2 regions of the Paenibacillus sp. P36 genome follow, and region 1 is predicted to be linked to the other one. Evidence: riboswitches for the same ligand, from Rfam matches in the RefSeq annotation. Region 1 holds a riboswitch; the other holds the start of a gene.
What was found. A riboswitch is a leader RNA that binds a small molecule or an ion and turns the genes downstream of it on or off. The one in region 1 is predicted to bind cobalamin.

Region 1 (7,228 bases):
GTTCCATAGACCTCTGTAATTAATTTGCTTGTAATAATCTCATCGGGTGTTCCAATCGCTGCCAATTCTCCGTTATGTATCACCATTAACCGTGTACAGTATTGCGCGGCCAAATTCAAGTCATGCAGAACCGCCACTACGGTTAACTGCGACTCGCGCTGCCATTCACGAATATAATCCATCATCTGTACTTGATACCCAATATCCAAAAAGGTTGTAGGCTCATCCAACATAAGCAAACGAGGTTGCTGAGCCATGACTTTTGCAAGCGCGACCCGCTGCCTCTCGCCGCCGCTGAGACGCTCAATCGTTCGTTCAACAAGCGGTTCCAACTGCAGTTTCCGAATAATCGCCTCGATGAGTTGCTCCGCTTCCACGGTATCCTCGCCAAGCCAATTTTGAAAAGGATAACGGCCCATCTCCACGACTTCGCGAATCGTGAATCCAACCGGCGGCAGTGCATCCTGCTGCAAAACGGCCAGCCATCTGGCCAGTTCCTTTCGTGAATAGGCCGACGCCAGTCGACCATCCAGCTCTACCGAGCCATTTTTAACCGGATCAATCCCGGAAAGAAGGCGTAGTAACGTCGATTTCCCGCTGCCATTTGGCCCAATAATCCCAAAAAACTCACCATGTTGAACCTCAAAGCTTATATTTTCAAGTACCGGCCGTTCATGAAAGCTTTGGGAAAGCTGCTGCACTTTAATCATCGTTTTCAACCTCTTAACGTTTTCTTATCCTTATGTAGCAAATAGGCAAAAAATGGCGCCCCCAAAAACGCTGTGATAACACCAAGCGGAATCTCCGTCGGACTTAGCAAGGTACGAGCGAGCGTGTCCGCCCACAAGACATAGATACCGCCGCCAATCGCGGACAAAGGAATAATAAGACGATAGTCCGGACCGACGATCAGACGAACCAAGTGCGGAATGATGAGCCCTACGAAGCCGATAACACCTGCTACAGAGACAGCTGCCGCCGTAATAAATGTAGCAACAATTAGCACAATCAGCTTCGTGCGTTCTACATTTACTCCCAAATGGGAAGCCTGCCGCTCTCCCAACGCAAGCAAATTCAATGATCTTGCATAACTAAGCAGTATTACTAAACCTATGACTAAATATGGCGAAATAATCGTTATGTACGGCCAGCCCCGCATCGCCAAACTGCCCATTAACCAAAAAACAATTTCATTAATGACCTGCTTAGAAATCGAAACCATAAAGGAAACAATCGCGCCAAGAAAAGCCTGCATGACAACGCCGGACAAAATAAGCGTCTCCATCTTCAGCTTGCCATCGATCTGAGCCAGCTTAAGCACAAGGAAAAGGGAAATAAGTCCCGTTACAAAAGCAACAATCGGAACCGACCATTGCCCGAACAAAGCCATCTGCAGACCAAAATAGATTAAAAACGCCGCCCCGACCGAAGCGCCTGAAGAAACCCCAAGTGCGTATGGATCTGCAAGCGGATTGCGCAGCACGCCCTGGAAAGCAGCTCCGGCAACGGAGAGAGAGGCCCCTACCAGAATCCCCAGCAATACGCGAGGCAAACGAACCTTATTTATGATTTGCTCCGCAGACTGCTGCCAAGTGACGTCGATATAGTCGCCAGCCCAAGGAATATGCTTCCCTAGGATGCCTGCAATTTGGAGTACTGGGAGATTAGCTGTTCCCAGCGATAAACTTGCCAGAATAGAAAGAAGAAGGAGTATACCCCCTACTCCTCCCCATAGCATTAGTTTTTTTTCATTTATTTCACCAGTTCAGGATAAATGCCTTTCGCCATTTCCAGCAGTCCATCGGTCAATCTCGGTCCCGGACGGCTCAGCAGGTTCTGGTCAAGACCGATTACCTGTTTGTTCTTTACAGCTTCAATAGCATCCCAACCGCTTCGTGTGCGAATAATTTCATCAAGCGACATTTTGCTTTTGGTATCTACGACACCATTCGCAAAGAGAATAACAGCCGGGTTTTGTGCGATAATTTTCTCTTCGCTGATTTGATACCAGCCTTTACCGTCGCCAGCTACATTAATGCCGCCCGAAAGTTTGATCAGCTCATCCATAAATTCGCCGCTGCCGACGGTCCAGCCCGGACTAAATTCTATGTATACTTTTTTCTTGTTTTCCTGCTTTACATCTTTCACGGCATCGACAACCTTCTTACGATCCGCTTTCATCTTGGTGACGATTTTCTCAGCTTGTTCCTGACGATCTGTAATCAAACCATAGGTTTCAATGTTTGCAATCGCATCATCCAACGTCTTGGGTTCCACTTTAAACACATTGATGTTCGATTCCCGCAGTTTTTCAACCGTGTCCGCTTTCATCGAGACACCTGTAAAGACAATATTCGCATTAGTCGCAATCAAAGCTTCCTGGTTCGGCTTCGTGATACTTCCCAATTTGGGCTTGGACTTCGCTGCTTCCGGATAATCATCGAAATCGGAGACGCCAACAATCTTATCATCCAATCCAAGTGCAAAAAGTGCTTCCGTTTCTGCAGGAGAAACCGATGCGATCCGCTCCGGCGCCTTGTCAAAAGTGAATTCTTTCCCCGTTGCATCTTTAATTTTCAGCGGATACGCCGTCTTTTTGGATGTCGCAGCTGTTGTTGCAGCAGGAGTAGGCGCCGTCGTTGACTCTCCGCCAAGCTTAGATGGACTGGTAATTTCCGCTTCTTGCTTACCACAAGCCGCTAAGCTAACCGCTGTCGCTAAAGCAACCGATAAGAGGAGTGCCCTCTTGATCCCGTTCTTTTTCATTTGCATGGTGTAACCCCTCTCTCTGAAACCTGTGATTTCGATAAATCCCAAATAAAAAACCCCTCTGTTCCTAAGGAACAAAGGGGACGATAAATCGCGGTGCTCAGCAACGAATCCGTTGCTTCCTGATTTAAAGCGATCCTTTTCCTCGAAGGATGTCGTAACGGCACCATGGCAGGTATCCTGGCTCCCCGGCAATACTTCTCTTCCGGATTACAGTGGCGGGACCGCGCCGGACTTCAACCGGCTTCCCTTTTAAGCGACAATGAAATTCATATGTGAATTCGTTGCCGGCACCAATGGCTGCATATTTGACTATCAATCTAATTGTCGATTATAGACTTCTTGCTACTTTTGTGCAATAACCTTGAGTACTTGCTTAGCTTCCTCCATTTTCGGGGCATTGACAGGAATGAAAGCAATAAGTCCTTTTCCTTCGAAGCCTTGCTCCTTCATCCACTTGTTGCCTGAGAGCGGAATTCCATACAGATGCTTTTCGGCAGGCTTGCCCTCTTCCGCAATTTCGATAACACCGTCCGGATAATCCGAAGGGTTAATCGTCTCGTCCAGAGAAACGAACCCTGCTTGATTGCTTAATGTTTTAAATTGGTCATCCGCCAGGATGAAGATGCCGTTTCCGCCTGCCGCCAATTCAACGATCATTTTTTCCATGGAGAAAATGGGAGAAGTATTCAGCTTAACGGTAGGAGTCTCGCCGATCTTCGTTTTCAAAGATGCCTCTAGCTTCTCACCTGCATCACTTGGAAATCCATTTTGACCCATGACAAAGATAGAAACATCCGGCTTTGGTCCTCCACAACCCGCAACTATCACCATAAGTGCTGACACTAGCATGACCATTAGAAATTTCAATTTCATGATGTAAGAGTACCTCCGTATACGAATCTAAATATATCGATAGTCGCGAGAAAAGTCGGCTTTCACCGACTTTTCTTCCAATTATTCATATATTCATTTATTTTGAGATCAAGTATCGTACTGAGTTCCACGACAGATTCGGATGTCATTTCTTCTCCGTCCAGAACCATCTGTTCTAACCTGCGTCGCAGAGAATGAATCTCTTCTTCTAATAAGTTTAGGGAGTTACGTTTCTTAGCACGCTTAGTCAACCAACGTTGTTCGAAATCTTGTTCATTAATTTGCAGATGTTTTCGATAGGTTGATAGTTGGTATTCCATGAAAGCCATGCTCATCCCTCCTTACTACAAGAATACCAGTTTTCATGAATAATTAACATAGATTTTTCAGTTTGAATCACAAATTTCTTAGAAATTTTCCAATTCTCTCTAAAGCTTCATTCAGTTGAGATACACTATAGGCATAAGAGCAGCGTAAGAAACCTTCCCCACCTAAGCCGAACACATCTCCTGGTACAGCAGCAACCTTAGCTTCGAATAAAAGCCGCTGGGCAAATTCGTCTGAAGTAAGTCCTGTGGCAACAACGCTCGGGAAGGCGTAGAAAGCACCCTGCGGTTCATGACACTCCAGTCCAATATCGCGGAACCCTTTGACGACCAGGCGCCTGCGTTGATTGTAAGACTCTATCATACGGTCTTTCTCTTCCAAACCATTTGTCAAAGCCTCATGTGCAGCTACTTGACCCATCACAGGTGCGCACATCACCGTATACTGGTGAATTTTGGTCATTGCGGAGATCAACTCTCGGTGACCGCATGCATATCCCATTCTCCAGCCAGTCATCGCAAATGCTTTGGAAAAGCCGCTAACTAGAATTGTCCGATCCTTCATGCCCGGAACAGCTGCAAAACTTACATGCTTCTGCCCATAGGTCAATTCCGCATAAATTTCATCCGAAATCACAATTAGATCGTTCTCTTCCACAACTTTGGCAATTGGCAGCCAGTCCTCATAAGTCATAATGCCGCCAGTAGGATTGCTTGGATAACATAGAATTAAAATTTTGGAGCGTGGCGTAATGGCATCACGAAGCGCCTTCTCTGTCAGTTTGAACTGATCCTTCGCGAATGTTTCGATTCCGACTGGAACGCCGCCGCTAATACTCGTAATAGGCGAATAGGAGATGTAGCAAGGTTCTGGAATCAGAATCTCATCCCCCGGCGTAATCAAAGCACGCAGAGCCAAATCAATGGCTTCACTGCCTCCGACGGTCACAAGGACTTCATTCGACGGCTCATATTTCACTTTAAAGGATGTGTACAAATAATCCGCAATCGCTTCGCGAAGCTCAGGAATCCCTGAGTTTGGCGTATATTTCGTTCTGCCGCGCTCCAAAGAGTAAACGGCTGCTTCACGAACGTGCCAAGGGGTTGAAAAATCCGGCTCCCCCACACCAAGGGAAATAATATCATCCTTGCTGTTGCTTACTAGATCAAAAAACTTCCGAATACCTGAAGGCTTCATTTCACGTACGGCAGGAGCAAGGTAGCCCTGCATCGATTTCACTTTGTTCGGCTCTACGATTGTCTCATTTTTGATCATGGCTTTACCTCTTCCTTACGGAGAGACAAGCATCCGATGATCATCAGCCTGATCCTCGAAAATGATGCCGTCTTGTTTGTATTTTTTCAAGATAAAATTCGTTTTGGTTGAAAGCACGCGATCAATTGGCGATAGCTTGTTAGAAACAAAAGAAGCGACTTGTTTAAGCGAATGACCTTCAACCTCTACAAGTAAATCATAAGCGCCAGACATGAGATAGACAGATTTGACCTCTGGATATAAATAGATCCGTTCCGCAATAGCGTCGAACCCGCGTCCGCGTTCAGGCGTAATTTGCACTTCAATCAGGGCGGTAACCTTTTCGTCATCTACCTTGCTCCAGTTAACAACTGTCGCGTACTTGACGATGACCTTATCCGCTTCCATCTCGCTTATCGCTCGCGCCACCTCGTCCTCCGCCGTTCCTAACATTGTGGCGATGAGTTCCGCACTCCGGCGGGCGTCTTCTTTCAGTAATTCGAGAATTTTAAGCTTCAAAGCATCCATGGTTAACCAACCTTTCTGTGATCGTATTCATTCATCCTTTAATCTTACAATGAATTGCTGTCCTAATTCAATTACTCCGCTCATCAAATTTTCAGATAATTTGTGTATAAATGAATTTTCCTGCATGAGAATAACAAAAAGCCGCCTGATCCAGGCAGCTTATTATTTATACACCCCGTTTAGATGCCAGCTTTCAGCAATTTAGCAACGGTATGTTCAATTTCACGGTGTTCATACGTAGGCCGCACATGGATACTCGGTTCTCCGGCCATACAGCCGATCCCGACAAGCGTATTATCGTCATACACAGAAATCACATTCTGAGACTCCAGCTGATTCCAGTCCACTTGGTTCTGAGCACCGGTTGTTATGCATTCATTTGTATATGACTGTATAAAATCATGAAGTTGATCATTTTCGGGATGTCCATTAATATAGGATAATTTCAAGCTAAATCCACCTCTCTGCGATCGCTTTGCTACTTCTATAATTATACTCAATCATGAATTTTTATTCAATATTTTTTATCGATTTACAAAAAAAAAATACGACTTCCGGACATTCTAGTCCAGCAGCCGTACTCATCGCCTATCTTTTAATCAAAATAGATCCATACTTAAATATCGTTCACCGGTATCCGGCGCGATACAAAGCACCCTTTTCCCCGCTCCAAGCTTACGGGCGACCTGCAGTCCCGTCCAAACCGAAGCACCGGCGGATGGTCCTACGAGGATTCCTTCTTTACTAGCCAAGTCTTTCATCGTACCGATTGCGTCCTCATCTGTCACTTGAACAATCTGATCATATATGCTCGTATTCAAAATAGACGGTACAAAACCAGGGCTCGTGCCAACCAGCTTATGAGGTCCTGGGCTTCCTCCGGATAAAACAGGAGATCCCTTGGGCTCCACGACATAAATCTGGATGTCCGGCAGCTTCTCGCGAAGCACCTCGCCCGTTCCGGTAATGGTTCCGCCGGTACCTGAAGTAGCAACGAAAGCGTCAAGACGCCCTTCCATTTGCTCCAAAATCTCAGGGGCAGTCGTAACCCGGTGAATGCTCGGATTCGCCGGATTCTCGAATTGCTGAGGGATGTAGCTGTTCGGAATTTGATCCCTCAGCTCCTGTGCTTTGGCGATAGCTCCTGGCATCCGCAGCGCGGCAGGAGTCAGGACGACCTCTGCGCCATAGGCCTTGAGCAGGTTAATCCGTTCCTTCGACATATTATCCGGCATGATGAGAATGGCTTTGTATCCTTTGGCCGCTGCATTCATCGCGAGGCCAATGCCTGTATTGCCGCTCGTCGGTTCGATGATCGTGGCGCCCGGGCTAAGCAGTCCATTTTTCTCTGCTTGCTCAATTAAATTAAAAGCCGCCCGATCCTTTACACTGCCGCTTGGATTAAAATATTCAAGTTTGACATACAACTCTGCATCGCCAGGCTCCACCAACCGTTGAATTCGGACAGCAGGCG
Region 2 (7,228 bases), 4.3 Mb from region 1:
ACCATCACCTGTGTCCAAATCGCCTATTTTTGTGATGTAATTTCCGCTTGCATTAACAACGGGGATCTGTTTCTCAGCTAATACTTTTTGAATCGCAAATGCAGCTGATGAGCCTTCTTCAACAACTGTGTCTGTTTTAGCTAAGTTAACGATTTTTCCAGCTGTTGCGCTGAAACCATTTACGATGACAGATACCGTAATATTACCCGGTGTTGTTGGCGGATTCTCATCCAAGTAATTATCCGTATAGCGAAGCACGATATCGGCGTTATGGTCTAATATGTAGCTGGCAATTCCGACATCTGGATCAACGCCATCAACGGAATACATCCAGCCGCTGTAAGGTCCCCCATCGAAGGCAGCCAAATTTCCAACCTTTGAAATATAGGCGCCATTTTCATTGACAAAGGAAATACCCGCTTCATTTAATACCTTCTCAATCACGTAAGCTGCCGTATGACCTGGCTCAATATTTACGGTTGTTTTCGGTAAAGTGACACTTTTACCAGCAGCAGCACTAGTGCCGTTCAAAGTGAATGAAACAGCAATCGTTTGTGGATCCGTAGGTGTCGTGACTAAGTTTTGAAAGGCTGCATTTATTTTGGCTAACGCGCTATCTGCATGATATTGAATTGCATTGGTATTTGCAGATACTGCTTTTGCGAATGTTAAGCTGCTTTGCAATACAAGCCAGCTCGCATCTGTATAGTTGCCCTGCTGCAAAGCATTAAGTTCAGCAATTTTTGCATCCAGTGCCGTTTTATTGGCTGTTGTTGTTATATCTTGCTCATAGTCATCTGTGTAAACAAGTGAGATAACGTCACTGCTTTTTAATTTGTAATCCGCGATGCCAACATCGGCAAATTGCCCGTTGACCAAATACATCCAACCACTCTTGGTACCACCATCACCTGTAGCCAAATCGCCTATTTTCGTGATGTAATTCCCGCTTGCATTAACAACGGAGATCTGATTTGCATCTAGTACTTTCTGAATCGCAGCTGCAGCTGTTGAGCCATCTTCAACAACAGTGTCTGTTTTAGCTAAGTTAACGATTTTTCCAGCTGTTGCGCTGAAACCATTTATGATGACAGAAACCGTTATAGGAGGAGCATTATTTTGCAGGCCTTGCACGGCTGCTAGCAAATTAGCTAACGTGACGTCAACCTGATCTTGGATTGCCGTACTGTCGGCCGCCACTTGTTTGGCTGCTGCCAAACTATTTTGCAGCGCTTGCCAACTCGTGTCTGAATAATTACCTTTTGTCATGCTCTCAACATCAGTAATCGAGGCATTCAACGCCGTTTTATTGGCCTCTTTTATAATACTCAAGTAGTAAATCTTAGGGGTATTTATGCCTTCTTGAGCAATAACTCTAACGATCTTAGCCTTATTTGCGCTCAATGTAATTTCTTTGTCAATTAATGCACCTGAAGTACCGCTTTTATTATTGACGAAAATTTGGCTTGCTGTGCCGTTAGCCGTAACCTTAATTTTATCCGCATTGATTCGGATATCCTCATAGACATAAACACCAGAAGTAACGGTAACTTGCTTCGTTACGTCAGCACCAACCCCTGACAATACGATGCTTGAAAGATCGTCAGTTTCATAAACCGCATCATTGACGGATACCTTCTGCAGAGCAGTAACTTCGGCACCTATTTCACCCAGGGCACCACCGTCTATTTGAACTGCATTATAAACCTTAACAAAGCTGACATTCGTTAAATTAACAGGTTTACCAGTACTGTCAACAGCCCAGCTAATATCGATAGGGTCACCTTTGACTGGCGATGTTAGATAGGGATTAGCAGGAACATCATAGGGAGCACTGCCGTTCGCGTGCGTATCGGGATAACCGAAAGCATTTTTTCTAACATTTATTTTCACACCGGAATAAGTATACGATTGGTTGTTAAAATCCGATGGGGCATTGGGGTAATTTGCAGGTATCGGATAATACGCATGTTTATGATAAGCATTGGTTTTTACATCCCCACTGCCTGCCTGATTATCAACCCATGGCACATTGACACCATTAGGGCTTGTAAAATCCGGCTCGGGATTCGTATAAGTAACTCTATAATCCCAAATTGTGCTGTCTTCGTAATGCTCGGATCCAGCAATATAAAACCACGGGCCTGGATTACCTGTCCCATCGTCCTGTGCTACAGCCACACCGGCAGGTTCTTCGTTACCAGCGAAGGCATTTCCAAATACGGTGAAATCCACGCCGTATGGATTTTTGGGATTGTTCTGAATCGGTTCATCAAACTTGTAGACGACGCTTCCTCCAAAAGAACCGAGGGAGACTCCCGTAGAACCGGGCGTATTCGTCCACTTCGAGTTAATATCGCCCGTTCCTCCCCAAGCAGCCTCGTTAACGAATTGCCCCGGTGCTGGCAACCATTCGCGAATTGAGCTTGGGCCTGTTGTACTGGCAAGAGCTTGACTGCTCGGTCCTGCCAAAACCCCTAGCGAAGAAAATAAGAGTACAAAAGACATAAAAAGTGCAATAAACGGCTTTGAAACATAACGATGACTCATTCTTGTCATTCCTCTTTCCTACCAAATTTGGACAACCGCGCAAAAAAGCCACCCTAAAAAACTAGGGTGGCTGTACATCCATTAGTACGCACAAATAACATGTGTCATAGTAAGAATTATGCCTTAGCATAATCTTTTGTTGCTAATTCCCACCCCCAAAGAATTAGTAACATACTATAAATAAAGGCAGGTCTCCTGGCTCATGCGTCATCGCTTCTCTTTCGCCTTCCCAATCTCGTGAACAAGTCAGTGGCATATGAAAGAGTTACTCGGCAATTACAGTGGTGGGACCGCGTCGGCTTTGACCGAACTTCCCTATTAAGCAAGCATCCAAATCGTATGCTTGCACCCTTATTTAGCATATTATATTTTGTCATCGCTAATGTTATATCGTTTATTTCGTTTTGTCTACTTCATAATTTATTTCATAGCTTCGGGACAAGCCTTGTAACTATCTCTAATAAACCGATGATCCTTAATCCATTCGGATACAATCATATAGACATTATCCTTCATATAAGGACTAAATGTTTCATCATTCATAATCTCAACTTGCTGCGGAATCGCATCTACCAGCATGATACCATCCGTCTCAAATCCGCCCGGGAGCGCTCCAAGAACAAGGACCGTGGAAATATAAATATTTTTCACAAATACTAGATGATCATTTTCAAAAATTAGATATTGCCCAATTCTCTCGATCGCATCCAGCTCTCCTCCAGCCTCTTCCTGCATCTCTCTTCGAACCGTTTGAAGAACGGGCTCCCCCTTCTCTCTCTTCCCTCCTGGCAACTCCCACCCCCGGCTGTTATGTCTAACGAGAATCAATTTACCTTGATAGAATGCACAAATCAGGACACAATTTGCTTCTTCAATGAGACATTCCTTGGATAAAATAATCTTTTGATTCTGCAAAGCACCTGGAAATTCATACTTCACTATGCCACCAACTTTTTTTCTAATAATAAAAAAAGTATTTGATCCAAAGATCAAATACTTTGTTCAATTGTAACTTTAGTAGCTCAACCCTGGATATAATGGGAATTGCGCTGTCAGATCACTGACCATTCCCCGTACTTGGTTATGCACAGCTTCGTCCGTAGGATTTTTCAACGTTAACGCCACAATTTTGGCAATTGTTTTCATAGATTCTTGATCCATGCCACGGGCGGTAACAGCTGGAGTTCCGATCCGGACTCCGCTTGTAACCATCGGTTTCGCAGGGTCGAAAGGAATCGCATTTTTGTTTACCGTTACGCCTACTTCATCCAGCAAATGTTCCGCCTCTTTACCAGTGATGCCCAGACTGCGCAAGTCGATCAGCATCAGATGGTTATCTGTGCCTCCGGATACAAGATTGACACCTTCGGCCAAAAGCTCTTCTGATAACGTTTTGGCGTTGAGAACAACATTTTGAGCGTACGTTTTAAAATCTTGTTGAAGCGCTTCGCCAAAAGCAACGGCTTTAGCGGCAATAATATGCATCAGCGGTCCGCCTTGCGTTCCGGGGAATACCGCTTTATCAATCGCTGCAGCCCAAGGCTTGCGGCAAAGAATCATACCGCCGCGGGGACCGCGAAGCGTTTTATGCGTAGTTGTAGTTACAAAATGAGCGTGCGGCACAGGACTAGGGTGCAACCCTGCCGCAACTAACCCGGCAATATGAGCCATGTCCACAAAGAACAGAGCTCCTACATCATTAGCTATCTCACCTAATGCTTCAAAATCAATAATGCGTGCATATGCGCTGGCACCAGCTACAATCATGCGAGGTTTATGCTTGAATGCCAATTTGCGAACCTCATTGTAATCAATCAACCCGTCGCTTTCTCTAACACCATAAGGAATAAAGTTGTACAAAATACCCGAGGCATTAACAGGACTTCCATGTGTTAAGTGACCGCCATGCGCCAAGTTCATACCAAGAACGGTATCTCCCGGGTTCAGAGCAGCTAAATATACCGCTAAATTGGCTTGCGCGCCGGAGTGCGGCTGCACATTGGCATGCTCTGCGCCAAATAATTCTTTGGCACGATCACGCGCGATATCCTCAACGATATCGACATGCTCGCATCCGCCGTAGTAGCGTTTTCCCGGATAGCCTTCTGCGTATTTATTCGTTAGAACCGTTCCCATTGCTTGCAGAACAGCTTCGCTGACGAAGTTTTCAGAAGCGATCAACTCAATTTTGTCACGTTGACGGCCGATCTCCAGATTCATTGCCTCAACAATTTTGGGGTCTTGTTTACGTAATTGTTCCACAGTCTATTGCTCCTTAGCATCGTTTTGTTATAAAAAAGATATCATAGAGCTGTGGCTATAGAGTAACTGGATTTAGCTATATCTAGATATAGTTAATGGCTATATCAGCAGGAGAAAGAGGAAACTTACCTAGCTCATTAGAATGGAAAGCTAATCACCCGCCCACACAACCGCTCAATCAATTCCCGCTCATGGCTAATCACCAAAACACCCGCACGCTGCCGCTCAGCCCAGCGCAGCACCGCATGCCAGATTTGCGCTTGTGTAATAGCATCTAGCATGGTGGTCATCTCATCCGCAATTAAATAGCGTGTTTCCGTACTCAGCGCTCTCGCCACACAAATCCGCTGCAGCTCCCCGCCGGACAGCTCGTTCGGATAGCGATCTAACCATGCGTCCTCAATCGATAATTCCGAGCGCATAACAGGGTCCATCATACCTGACTCTTGAAGCGTTCTTCGAAGCTTCCACCTCGGATTAACCGCTTGTTCAGGATGCTGCAGAACTAACTGAACGGGGTTTCGCAAACCCTTCCTATGCGGAACACCGTCCACACTCACATGTCCTTCTTGCAGTCCCACATGACCTGCAAGTAACTGCCCTAGCGTGGACTTCCCACAACCACTTGGTCCGACGAGTCCTACGATTTCTCCTGCTCCCACTTGAATATCAAGGTTATGAAACACCCACGCCTCTTTCCCATAACGATACCCCAAAGACTTCCCCTCAAGCACTATGTATGCACCTAACCTTTCCGCTTCTTACCGTGCGCGACTCAGGAGCTTGCTGTTCACATTCCGAGGTGGCCATAGAACAGCGTGGAGCAAAAACACACCCTGTCGGCAAAGCATCCGGCAGCGGTTGAGCCCCAGGCAAAGGAATAAATCCGTTGCCCGGGAGCGCTCTCCATAGCGCTTGCGTATACGGGTGCCGCAGTCTCTGCCCATCTCCTGTGAAATCGCTGCGGGGGGCAATTTCAATTACGGTCCCGGCATACAACACAGCAATCCGATCGGCTACCGTTAAAGCCGCTTCAATGTCATGTGTGATTAACATGACCGCACAACCTTCCTGAGCCAGCTGCTTGAATCGGCTTAAGGTCTCACCCATAGAAGGCGTATCCAAGCCTGGAGTAGGCTCATCCGCAATCAACAACTGAGCTCCACTTACAGTTGCCGTTGAGACGAGAACTTTTCGCGCCATTCCTCCGGAAAGTTGGAAGGGAAACAGTTTGGCGACAAAGTCCGATAAACTATACTTGCTAAAAGCTTTCCGCTGAAGCTCGGCCGGATTTCCTCGCCGAACCGCTTGTCTCACTTGATCGCCAACACGCATTAAGGGATCCAAATACTGCACAGACTGAGGGATAAGCGCGATTTCTTTCCCACGCAAACCCTCCTGCCTTTCAGCAGTCAGTTTCTCGCCTTTAAAGCAAATTGTCCCCGTAACTTGCGCATTGCCGGGAAGAATGCCCAAAATAGCGTGAGCCAGCAGACTTTTGCCGGAACCGCTGGAGCCTACGACAGCTAGAATTTCTCCGGCATCAATCGAAAGCTCCAATTTATGAAGGGCTTCCATTTTTTTAGGGCGAAAGTGTCGGTCCAATGTATTAAAGCTGATCGAAAGTTCACTGACTTCCAACATAAACCGAATCCCTCTTTTCCAAGCTTAAAATGTTTAATGCTCATGTGCGCGTCTGGGATCTATCCACGTCTTCAAGTTCTCTCCCAACATGGCAAAAGCCCGAACCAACAGTAGCAAGCACAAACCAGGGAACAACGCCAGCCACCACATGCCGGAAGATAAATACCTCATAGATTCGGATAAAATAATGCCAATCGCCGGCTCATGTGGGGAAAGTCCCATCCCTATGAAGGTAACGGCTGCTTCATGCAAAATGGCATGCGGAACGATTAGAATAAGCCCGACCAAAAGCTGGGGCAGCAGATGCGGGACAATATGTCTTGTCGCAATCCACCAACTGGATTTTCCGAAATTACGCGATATGGAAACATACGGTGCCGAACGGATCTGCATCACCTCAGCACGTATAACTCTTGTTAAAGCAGGCCAATGCGTTAGTGCGACACCTATGATAATGCCTTTAGCCCCTCCACCTACAACAAAAGCAATCAAGAGGAGTGTTACAAGATGAGGGACGCTGAGAAATAAGTCCGTCAGCCAGCTCACTAGTCGATTCACGGTTTTTCCCATAACGGCTGCCGCAAGCCCCATAATCCCCGCAATGATGACACTTGAAGCTCCAGCAACAACACCGACCCTAAGGCTAAGCGCCAATCCTTTGATCGTACGTGTTAACATATCTCTTCCTAACCAGTCCGTCCCAAAAGGGTGCGCGAATGACGGCGCGAAATTACGCTGGTTCAAGCTAGTAGACAAACCTGACGAATCCATC

Region 2: another riboswitch for cobalamin. It lies ahead of ACKTT9_RS26720 (DUF4430 domain-containing protein); the one in region 1 lies ahead of ACKTT9_RS07350 (ABC transporter substrate-binding protein).

The regions. Positions count from the first base shown of each region.
Region 1 is NZ_AP038372.1:1,568,149-1,575,376, reverse strand. Features, by position in the region: gene ACKTT9_RS07360 (heme ABC transporter ATP-binding protein) at 1-710, opposite strand, end outside; gene ACKTT9_RS07355 (FecCD family ABC transporter permease) at 716-1,738, opposite strand; gene ACKTT9_RS07350 (ABC transporter substrate-binding protein) at 1,753-2,772, opposite strand; cobalamin riboswitch at 2,922-3,082, opposite strand; gene ACKTT9_RS07345 (hypothetical protein) at 3,115-3,645, opposite strand; gene ACKTT9_RS07340 (aspartyl-phosphate phosphatase Spo0E family protein) at 3,708-3,974, opposite strand; gene ACKTT9_RS07335 (aminotransferase class I/II-fold pyridoxal phosphate-dependent enzyme) at 4,042-5,247, opposite strand; gene ACKTT9_RS07330 (Lrp/AsnC family transcriptional regulator) at 5,263-5,754, opposite strand; gene ACKTT9_RS07325 (hypothetical protein) at 5,934-6,203, opposite strand; gene cysK (cysteine synthase A) at 6,354-7,228, opposite strand, start outside.
Region 2 is NZ_AP038372.1:5,978,154-5,985,381, forward strand. Features, by position in the region: gene ACKTT9_RS26720 (DUF4430 domain-containing protein) at 1-2,550, opposite strand, end outside; cobalamin riboswitch at 2,718-2,918, opposite strand; gene ACKTT9_RS26725 (NUDIX domain-containing protein) at 2,971-3,489, opposite strand; gene glyA (serine hydroxymethyltransferase) at 3,565-4,812, opposite strand; gene ACKTT9_RS26735 (ABC transporter ATP-binding protein) at 4,950-5,528, opposite strand; gene ACKTT9_RS26740 (ABC transporter ATP-binding protein) at 5,539-6,456, opposite strand; gene ACKTT9_RS26745 (ABC transporter permease) at 6,490-7,228, opposite strand, start outside.